2 regions of the Enterococcus malodoratus genome follow, and region 2 is predicted to be linked to the other one. Evidence: riboswitches for the same ligand, from Rfam matches in the RefSeq annotation. Region 2 holds a riboswitch; the other holds the start of a gene.

Region 1 (4,321 bases), on a different contig from region 2:
CAATTTGTAAGTATGACAAGCATGCTCCTTCAGGGTATAGATGATGAACAGGCTCTGGATTACGGAACGAATAATTTGATGATGTTGATGATGGTCGCACTGGTCATATATTTATTAATCTTTTTTATTCCAAGCATGGCCTTGTTTACTAGACGATGCCGAGATGTTGGCTTTAGGGGACGAGGTGTTTTAGTGTTGTGGATCGTGTCTTTAGTATCAACGATATTTGCTTCAATGGGATTTTTTCTTTATATATTTCTTATTTATTTCTCTTATCAATCGGGGGCAGATATTCTTTTTGTGTATTTAAATTATATTATCGGAGTCTTCTTCTTCATTTTGACCGTACTCCCATCCGATTTCTTAACTACTAAATCTAAAAGTAAAATTGTCCGGTTCTTTTTTAGAGTAAAAATGTAGATATAACTGTACGAAGGAAACATACTTAGAAATATCTCCAGAATATAATGATCATTTCGTGGAGCATGAGCTAGGCGGAAATTTGTTCCAGTTGAAGGTTTTTATTAGTTAAGAAACTTTTGACAGGATGGTGTTAGACCAAACCATTGATGAAGCGGGAGCTATTATGAATAACCTATAAAGGAGAAAATATGATAAAGAAGTTAGTTGTATTGGGATTATTATTGTTGGTAGGTGACGGGTGTGCGACTGAAGATTCGGGAGCTACTGAAGAAACCCAGAAATCTCAAATGGTACAAGAAAGTAAACGGAAAATAGAAAAAAGAGAAGTAGTGGATGTGGTGGCAGAAAATGGGGAGATTTTCCATTATACGTTGCCAAAGGGCTGGGAAAAAAGAGTAGATGAAAAGTCTGATTTCTTTGCCAGCTCGAGCAAAGAAGGGGTGAATATTTTTATAAGTGATCATGGAGATTTTGAAAACTTTATGGCTTACCAAAATGCATTTATTAAAGGCATTGAATCTTTAGGAGATAACATGGTTGAGCAAGGAAACACGGTGGGAAAGGCGGGTATGTCAGGTGTTGAATTTGTGGTTGAAATGGATAGAGAAGGACAAAAATTCAAGACATTGATGTATGTTTTAGAAACGGAAAAGAATTACTTGGAAATCCATGCATCGACACATCGTAGTCGTTTCGATGGTAACCGAGAAGTACTTAAGGAAGCGGCTGACTCGCTTGAAAGAGCAGAAAAATAAGTGTTTTTTGTTATTAAAAGTCCTTACGCATTAGATATAGTGACACCAAAAAAGAGCGCTCAAAGCATTAATCTGCTTTGAGCGTTTTTAAAATAAAAAAGGTTACATTAGTTCATTGTTTATTTTTCGGACAACAGCACTGCTTAGCCCTATAGCTTCGGGTACTTGCGGATTTTTCAGCAAATTTTCGAGAGTTTTGTGGGAATAATCGTTCAGGAAAAATTTAAAAAGCGTGGTATACGATTGTTATTTTAAAAATTCTTCTGTTGACGCCTCAAAAAAAGAATAGTAGTATTTTTGGTGAATTGAATAGTAATCTTCGGGGCAGGGTGTAATTCCCGACCGACGGTGACAAGGCGTGCCTTGAAGTCCGTGACCCGCATATTTGCGGTTGATCCAGTGAGAATCTGGAACCGACAGTTAAAGTCTGGATGGGAGAAGAAAAACTTATCAGGAAATGGATGGGGAAAGTGTACACTTTTTTTGTCATCATTTCTTTGAGTTTGTCTGTTACGGCCTCGTGTATGTGCTTACACGGGGTCTTTTTGTTTGGAAAGGAGGAGATTGGATGCATGAAAAGTACATGGAGCTCGCGATTGATGAGGCGCTGAAGGGAAAGGGTAAAAATTTTACCAATCCATTAGTTGGCGCAGTCATTGTAAACGATAATCAGGTCATTGCAAGAGGCGGACATCTAGCTTATGGAGAGCCTCATGCAGAGAAAAATGCGATCCATTCATGTAAAACTCCCGAAAAACTATTCAACTCAACGATCTATGTGACACTGGAACCGTGTAATCATTATGGGAAACAACCGCCTTGTACGCAGGCCATTTTACAAAGCGGAATCAAACGGGTGGTGATCGGCCAGCTCGATCCGAATCCTTTAGTTGCTGGCAAAGGCAAACAGTTTTTGGAGGATCATGGAATCGAGGTGATCACCGGGATTTTGGAAAAAAAGGTCCAAAAATTGAACGGACACTATAATTTTTATTATGAGCATCAGCGTCCTTTTATTACGTTGAAACAGGCGATTTCGCTTGATGGGAAAATTGCTTTGGCCGGTCAAAGAACGGCTTTAACTGGAGCGGAAGCATCGGAAAAAGTTCATGAAGAACGCGGCGATTATCAAGCGATTTTGATTGGGAGCAACACAGCGCTGATCGATAACCCATCGCTGGGAACAACGAAATCCACCGCCTTTCCGCCTTATCGAATAATTTTAGACCGAAAAGGAGAGACTCTGAGTCATAAAGAACTGACTATTTTTCATGACGGAAGCAGTCCGGTGCTGATTTTTACTGAGAACATGCAAAAAGCTGATGTGCCGAAGCATGTAGAGGTTATCTGTGAAAAAGCGCTAACAATTCCCGTGGTTGTCTCGGAATTATTTAGTCGGACGATCCAATCTGTTTATGTTGAAGGGGGAGCGAAGATTCACGATGCTTTCCTGGCTAGCGGTTATTGGGATGAGCTGATTACCTATTTGACGCCGAAAATTATTGGCGGTGATGGGACTGCGAGTTTTACTAGCTCGCGGAGGACAGAGCAGGTGACGGCGATAAAAACTATTGCGATTGAAACCTTTGGCGAGGATCTAAGAATCACGGGAAGGAGAGGATAGAATGTTTACGGGACTCATTCAAGAAACCGGAAAAATTACCCGGCTCGTTTCTAGCGGCCGAACGATTTTACTGACTTGCCAGGCCTCAAGCGATTTATTGGTGGATTACAAAGTGGGAGATAGTATGGCGATCAATGGGGTTTGTCTGACGGCTGTGAAAAAAACGGAGCAAACATTTACCGTTGAGATCATGCCGGAAACTTATCAGCGAACGACCTTTTCCAAAGCGAAAATCGCTGACGAGGTAAACCTTGAACGTGCTTTAGCTTTCAACGGCCGCATAGAAGGGCACTTTGTCGCAGGGCATGCGGATACGACGACTAGATTGGCAGAAAAAAGAGTATTGGAGAATGCATTGATTCTGACCTTTGACTACCCGCAGGAGTTGGTGGGCGAGATCATTCCTCACGGCTCCATCGCGATCAATGGTGTCAGTTTGACTGTGACAGGAGCAAACGCGCGCCGTTTCTCAGTTGGTTTGATTCCTCATTCGAAGGATCAGACCAATCTAGGGAAATTGAATCGTGGCGAGTTAGTAAATATCGAGACGGATTTGTTAGGTAAATATGTCAAAGCCCAAAGAAAGGAACAGCCTTATGAGTAAAAATAGTATAGATGCAGCAATCGAACACTTACGAAAAGGACAGCTGGTGATCGTAGCAGACGATGATGATCGGGAAGCCGAAGGGGATTTAGTCGGGATCGCGAACGTAGCGACCACGGCCACGGTGAATTTCATGACGAAGCACGCCAGAGGACTGATCTGCGCACCGATTTCCGAAAAGGTTGCCCAGCACCTGCAGCTTTCTGAGATGGTCGAAAGAAATACGGACAGCTTTGGCACAGCTTTTACTGTAAGTGTGGATCATCGTTCAACGACGACAGGAATTTCGGCAGGTGAACGCGCGCAGACGATTCAGGCATTGGCAGATCCGCAGACACAGGGGGCGGATTTCAACAAACCTGGACACATTTTTCCGCTGATCGGAAAAGCTGGTGGAGTATTGGAGAGAAGGGGACACACCGAAGCAGCTCTAGATTTGGCCAAATTGACCAATCAAAGTGAAGCCGCCTATATTTGTGAAATTTTAAATGACGACGGCTCAATGGCGCGGCGTCCGCAATTGGAAGAATTAGCGGAGCAGTGGGAAATGCCGCTGATCACGGTCGAAGAGCTGGCGAATTATTTTACGGAACAAGACCCAATTACCGTTCAATTACCGACAGAATACGGCGAATTCGAATTGACATTGTTTGAGGATTCGCAGCAACGAGAGCACTTGGTTCTTTCAAAAGGCGATATATCAAATCCAGCACAACCGTTGTTGGTACGTATTCATTCAGAATGCCTGACCGGCGATATTTTTGGCTCACATCGCTGTGATTGCGGCGAGCAGCTCCATGAAGCGCTGCGTTTAATCGAAGCAGAAGGAACTGGCGCTGTTTTATATTTGCGTCAAGAAGGCCGAGGCATTGGACTGAAAAACAAGCTGCGGGCTTATCAGCTTCAAGAACAGGG
Region 2 (4,321 bases):
CGCGCTTAATTAGGAGGAGAAAAAATGCTTACTCAATATCGAAAGAATCAACGAAAAATCGCGATGGGCCTTTTAGGTTTTCATGAAACCTTGAGAGATCAACAACATTTACTGAAAGAAATAGATACATATGAAAGTGATGATCATTACCAGCTTTTTTGTTATTACAATGAAAATTCTGATAATGTGCAAGGTGTAATTGGCATCAGCAAATTAGAAGATCAAGAAATCGTACTTCATGACATCAGTTTAAATCCTTCGTATCGCGGCGAGGGTATTAGTATTGTAATGATGGATGAATTACAGGCGCTGTATCCAGATCAAAAAATTATTGGTACACCTGCGACTTCTGCTTTTTTGGCAAAATGGCAGGAACATAAGCGAGGGTAATATGGAAGCAATCAGTTTGAAATTAGATGTTTTTGAAGGGCCGCTGGATTTGTTACTTCACCTTATCCAACAGTTAGAGATCGATATTTATGATATTCCTATTGCGGAAGTTACGGAACAGTACATGAATTTTATTCATACTATGAAGACACTGGAGCTGGAAGTGGCGGGAGAGTATTTGGTAATGGCGGCAACACTGATGTCGATTAAAAGTCAAATGCTTTTGCCGAAACCGGAGCTGGAGTTTGATTATGATGATGAAGAAGGCGAAGATCCGCGTGAAGCTTTGGTTCAGCAACTTTTAGAATATCGAAAATATAAGTATGCGGCGACTGTTTTGTCAGAAAAGGAACAAGAGCGTAGTTTGTTTTATACGAAAGCGCCAATGGATCTGACTGATTATGAAGAAGAAATTCTGCCGCTGCCCAAAAATCAATTGAATACGATTGACCTTTTTTTGGCGTTACATGATGTTTTACAACGTAAGAAACGAAACCAGACGATTGAGACGACGGTTTCTGCTGAAACGATTACTGTCGATCAAAAGGTAAATGAAATTAGTCAACGATTAGTAAGATTATCTGAGAATGAAGGCTTATCATTGGAGTCTTTTTTTGTGGATTATACGAAGGACGAAATGATTACAACCTTCATGGCATTGTTAGAATTAATGAAAAAAGGTCAAGCTTTGGCAATTCAGAAAGAGACCTGTGCACCAATCTTGATTTTTAAAGGAGTCATTATATGAATCAATTGAGTCAAATCGAGGCTATGCTTTTTGTGGTAGGTGAAGAAGGGATTAGTTTGGAAGAATTATCCTTTACGCTGAGACGCCCAATGCCGGAGATTTATCAGAGTATTAATAATTTAAAGGAATCTTATGAGAAGGATGAAAATTCAGCATTGACTCTTTTAGAAGTAGGAAACCATTTTGTTTTGAGTACTAAAAAGGAGTTTGCCCCCTTACTAAAGGAATTTGCTCGTTCTCCTATGGCTAACCGTTTAAGTCAGGCAGCACTTGAAACGCTCTCTATCATAGCTTACAAACAGCCTGTGACGCGATCTGAGATTGATGAATTACGAGGAGTTCAATCAAGTGGAGCTGTTCAGACATTAGTGGCTCGACAATTAATTGAGGAAAAGGGGCGCGTTGATGGTCCGGGCCGTGCAATTTTGTATGGAACTAGTAATTATTTTATGGATTACTTTGGACTGAAGGATTTAGAAGAGTTGCCAGATGTTCAAAAAATGGAAGAAGATTTAGCGGATGAAGACGAATCATTAGATTTGTTTTACGATCGATTTAAAGAAGAGGATGGTCAATAAATGGAGAGATTACAAAAAGTTATCGCGCAAGCGGGAATCGCGTCGCGACGCAAATCCGAAGAGTATATCACTGGTGGAAGAGTAAAAGTGAATGGTGAACTCGTAAAAGAGTTAGGGACAAAAGTTGGCAAGAAAGATATCGTAGAAGTTGATGGTGTCCCCATCTATCAAGAAGAACCTGTGCACTATCTCTTTTATAAACCACGCGGTGTGATCTCAGCAGTTTCTGATGACAAAAATCGTAAAGTTGTGACAGATTATTTTACGGCGGTTTCTGAACGAATTTATCCAGTAGGGAGATTGGATTATGATACGTCCGGTATTCTGATTTTGACAAATGATGGTGATTTTTCACAACGATTAGCCCATCCGAAACATCAAATCGACAAGGTTTATGTTGCAAAAGTTAAAGGTTATGCGGAAAAAAGAAATCTTTTACCCTTAACAAGAGGAATTAGAATTGAGGGTAAAAAGACTGCGCCCGCGCGGTTTGAAATTCTTTCGACGGACAAGAAGGCTGAGACAAGTATTGTTGAGTTAACTATTCACGAAGGCCGCAATCATCAAGTGAAAAACATGTTGGCGGCGGTTGGACTGCCTGTTCAAAAATTGAAGCGAGAACGTTACGGGGATTTGACTTTACAAGGTCTGCGTCCAGGTGAATACCGACGTCTGAACTCAAAAGAGATCAACGGTTTGCTAAATCAATCTAGGTAGCAAAATCATTTACTTGTTTTTTGATAGTAAAATTGTTATAGTAGTTTTACAATAAAAAATAATTTAAGGTTCGTCTTCAGGGGCAGGGTGAGAATCCCGACCGGCGGTGATAGTCCGCGAACTGCGTAAGCAGCCGAATCGGTGTAATTCCGATACCGACAGTACAGTCTGGATAAAGAAGATAGAGCTTATTTGAGTGAGACTATATTCAAGTAACTCTATGCTTTTTCTGAAGCATAGAGTTTTTTTGTGGAAAAGTTTAATTCAAATAGTTCGATGAAGATGATTCCGAAACGGAGGATTTCAGATGAAGAACTTACGATTACAAAAAATGACAGCAGTAGCAGTGGCCGCGGCAATGGGATTGATTTTACAATTTATCGCTTTTCCGATTGTCCCAATGTTTCCCTTTTTAAAATTGGATTTTAGCGATATTCCAGTTCTGATCAACATGTTTATCTTTGGACCGTTGACAGGAGTAGCAACTGCTTTTATACGTTCATTGTTACATCTAACTATGAGCGGCTTTTCTCTAGATAATATGATCGGAGATTTTGCCAGCTTTTTTGCCTCAACTTTATATACCCTGCCAATTTTTCTACTATTTAGAAAAAGGACGGCTTCAAAACGAGTCTTGGGCCTTGGGTTAGGCATTTTGGCAATGACACTATTTATGAGTGTGGCGAATTACTTTGTTATCACACCTCTTTATTTGAAGGCTTTTGGTCTTTCGGCCGGACAAATGTTAGGTATGGGATTAGGACGTTACATTTTGGTTGGAATTGTACCTTTTAATATTCTTAAAGGAATAATAGTTAGTGTTGTTTTCTTAGTTTTACATGCTAAGTTGCTACCGTGGTTATCGAAAAAGACAATGACCTCTCAGCATCATTCAATTTAATAATCAAAAAATCTCAGACAAAACGTCTGAGATTTTTTTTGTTCATGTATGTTATTATGAGTTTTGAAACAATATAGCATGAGAGGGGCACCGTTTTGCCGCCTGGATAACTTCCGGCTGCTGTTCTATGGGAATAAATTCATGAATTGCATCTGGTTCTCCCACGAAAAGAACAAGCCCATCATCTGTATAATCAAAAATTTCTGGCGCAATCGTTTGGCATAAACCACAAGCGATACAACGTTCAGGAATGATTTCGCATTTCATTTTTTCACCTACCACAGGAGATTTTACTATGACTTTTTTTATTTTAACGTTATTTCAGACTGGCTACAAGTTAAGAACCTCAACTTTATATCATTTATTAGTAGGAAAAAGAACCAGTTCGGTCTTACTTCATGGTTTCTTTTTTAAAAATTTGGCTTATTTGGGTTCGCTACCTAATCTGAAAGAAGATACCTTCCAAAAGGAGCTGCAACGATTAGTTAACAATCAACTAATTGCGGTTGAAGACGGTTTTGGTGAATTAACCACAAGAGGTAAAGAATTACTGGAAGAAGATTCTTTCGACTTGAGTGGTTTAAATAATTTGCGCTTCGGTCGAACGCGAGAAGACTCTTGGCAAATGATTCTTTTTGCTGTACAAGTCGTTAGTTATCTTTCATTTGGTGAGAAAAACTATCTTCCTATTGAGAATCGTCCCTACTCTTTACAACAAGTTAAAAAGTGGCTTGCACAGGCAGAGTCAGATTTAGTAGTGCGATTTCAACACGAATTAACGACTATTCTTCAGCGATTACCGGATGAAACGGCTGATTTTTTAGCTAATCAATTTTCCGGTCTTGGTTTTCAAGGAAAAATCACTTTTCAATTATTGCTAGAAAAATGGCAGACAGAGCCGTGGAACATACTTTATCGACAAAACGCGATTGATCTGTTTTTAGCGCAAGTTGAAGGTGAGCAATTGTCAGAGTTATTGTTTGCCTT

Evidence for each region. A riboswitch is a leader RNA that binds a small molecule or an ion and turns the genes downstream of it on or off. The one in region 2 is predicted to bind FMN.
Region 1: another riboswitch for FMN. It lies ahead of ribD (bifunctional diaminohydroxyphosphoribosylaminopyrimidine deaminase/5-amino-6-(5-phosphoribosylamino)uracil reductase RibD); the one in region 2 lies ahead of PGP85_RS03690 (ECF transporter S component).

What each region holds. Positions count from the first base shown of each region.
Region 1 covers NZ_JAQDPG010000001.1:116,847-121,167, forward strand. Annotated here, with positions in the region: gene PGP85_RS00605 (DUF805 domain-containing protein) at 1-420, shown strand, start outside; gene PGP85_RS00610 (hypothetical protein) at 612-1,178, shown strand; FMN riboswitch at 1,490-1,625, shown strand; gene ribD (bifunctional diaminohydroxyphosphoribosylaminopyrimidine deaminase/5-amino-6-(5-phosphoribosylamino)uracil reductase RibD) at 1,747-2,802, shown strand; gene PGP85_RS00620 (riboflavin synthase) at 2,804-3,406, shown strand; gene ribA (GTP cyclohydrolase II) at 3,369-4,321, shown strand, end outside.
Region 2 covers NZ_JAQDPG010000002.1:70,450-74,770, forward strand. Annotated here, with positions in the region: gene xerD (site-specific tyrosine recombinase XerD) at 1-9, shown strand, start outside; gene PGP85_RS03670 (GNAT family N-acetyltransferase) at 25-390, shown strand; gene PGP85_RS03675 (segregation/condensation protein A) at 392-1,138, shown strand; gene scpB (SMC-Scp complex subunit ScpB) at 1,135-1,716, shown strand; gene PGP85_RS03685 (pseudouridine synthase) at 1,717-2,433, shown strand; FMN riboswitch at 2,502-2,620, shown strand; gene PGP85_RS03690 (ECF transporter S component) at 2,741-3,334, shown strand; gene PGP85_RS03695 (ferredoxin) at 3,389-3,601, opposite strand; gene PGP85_RS03700 (helix-turn-helix domain-containing protein) at 3,630-4,321, shown strand, end outside.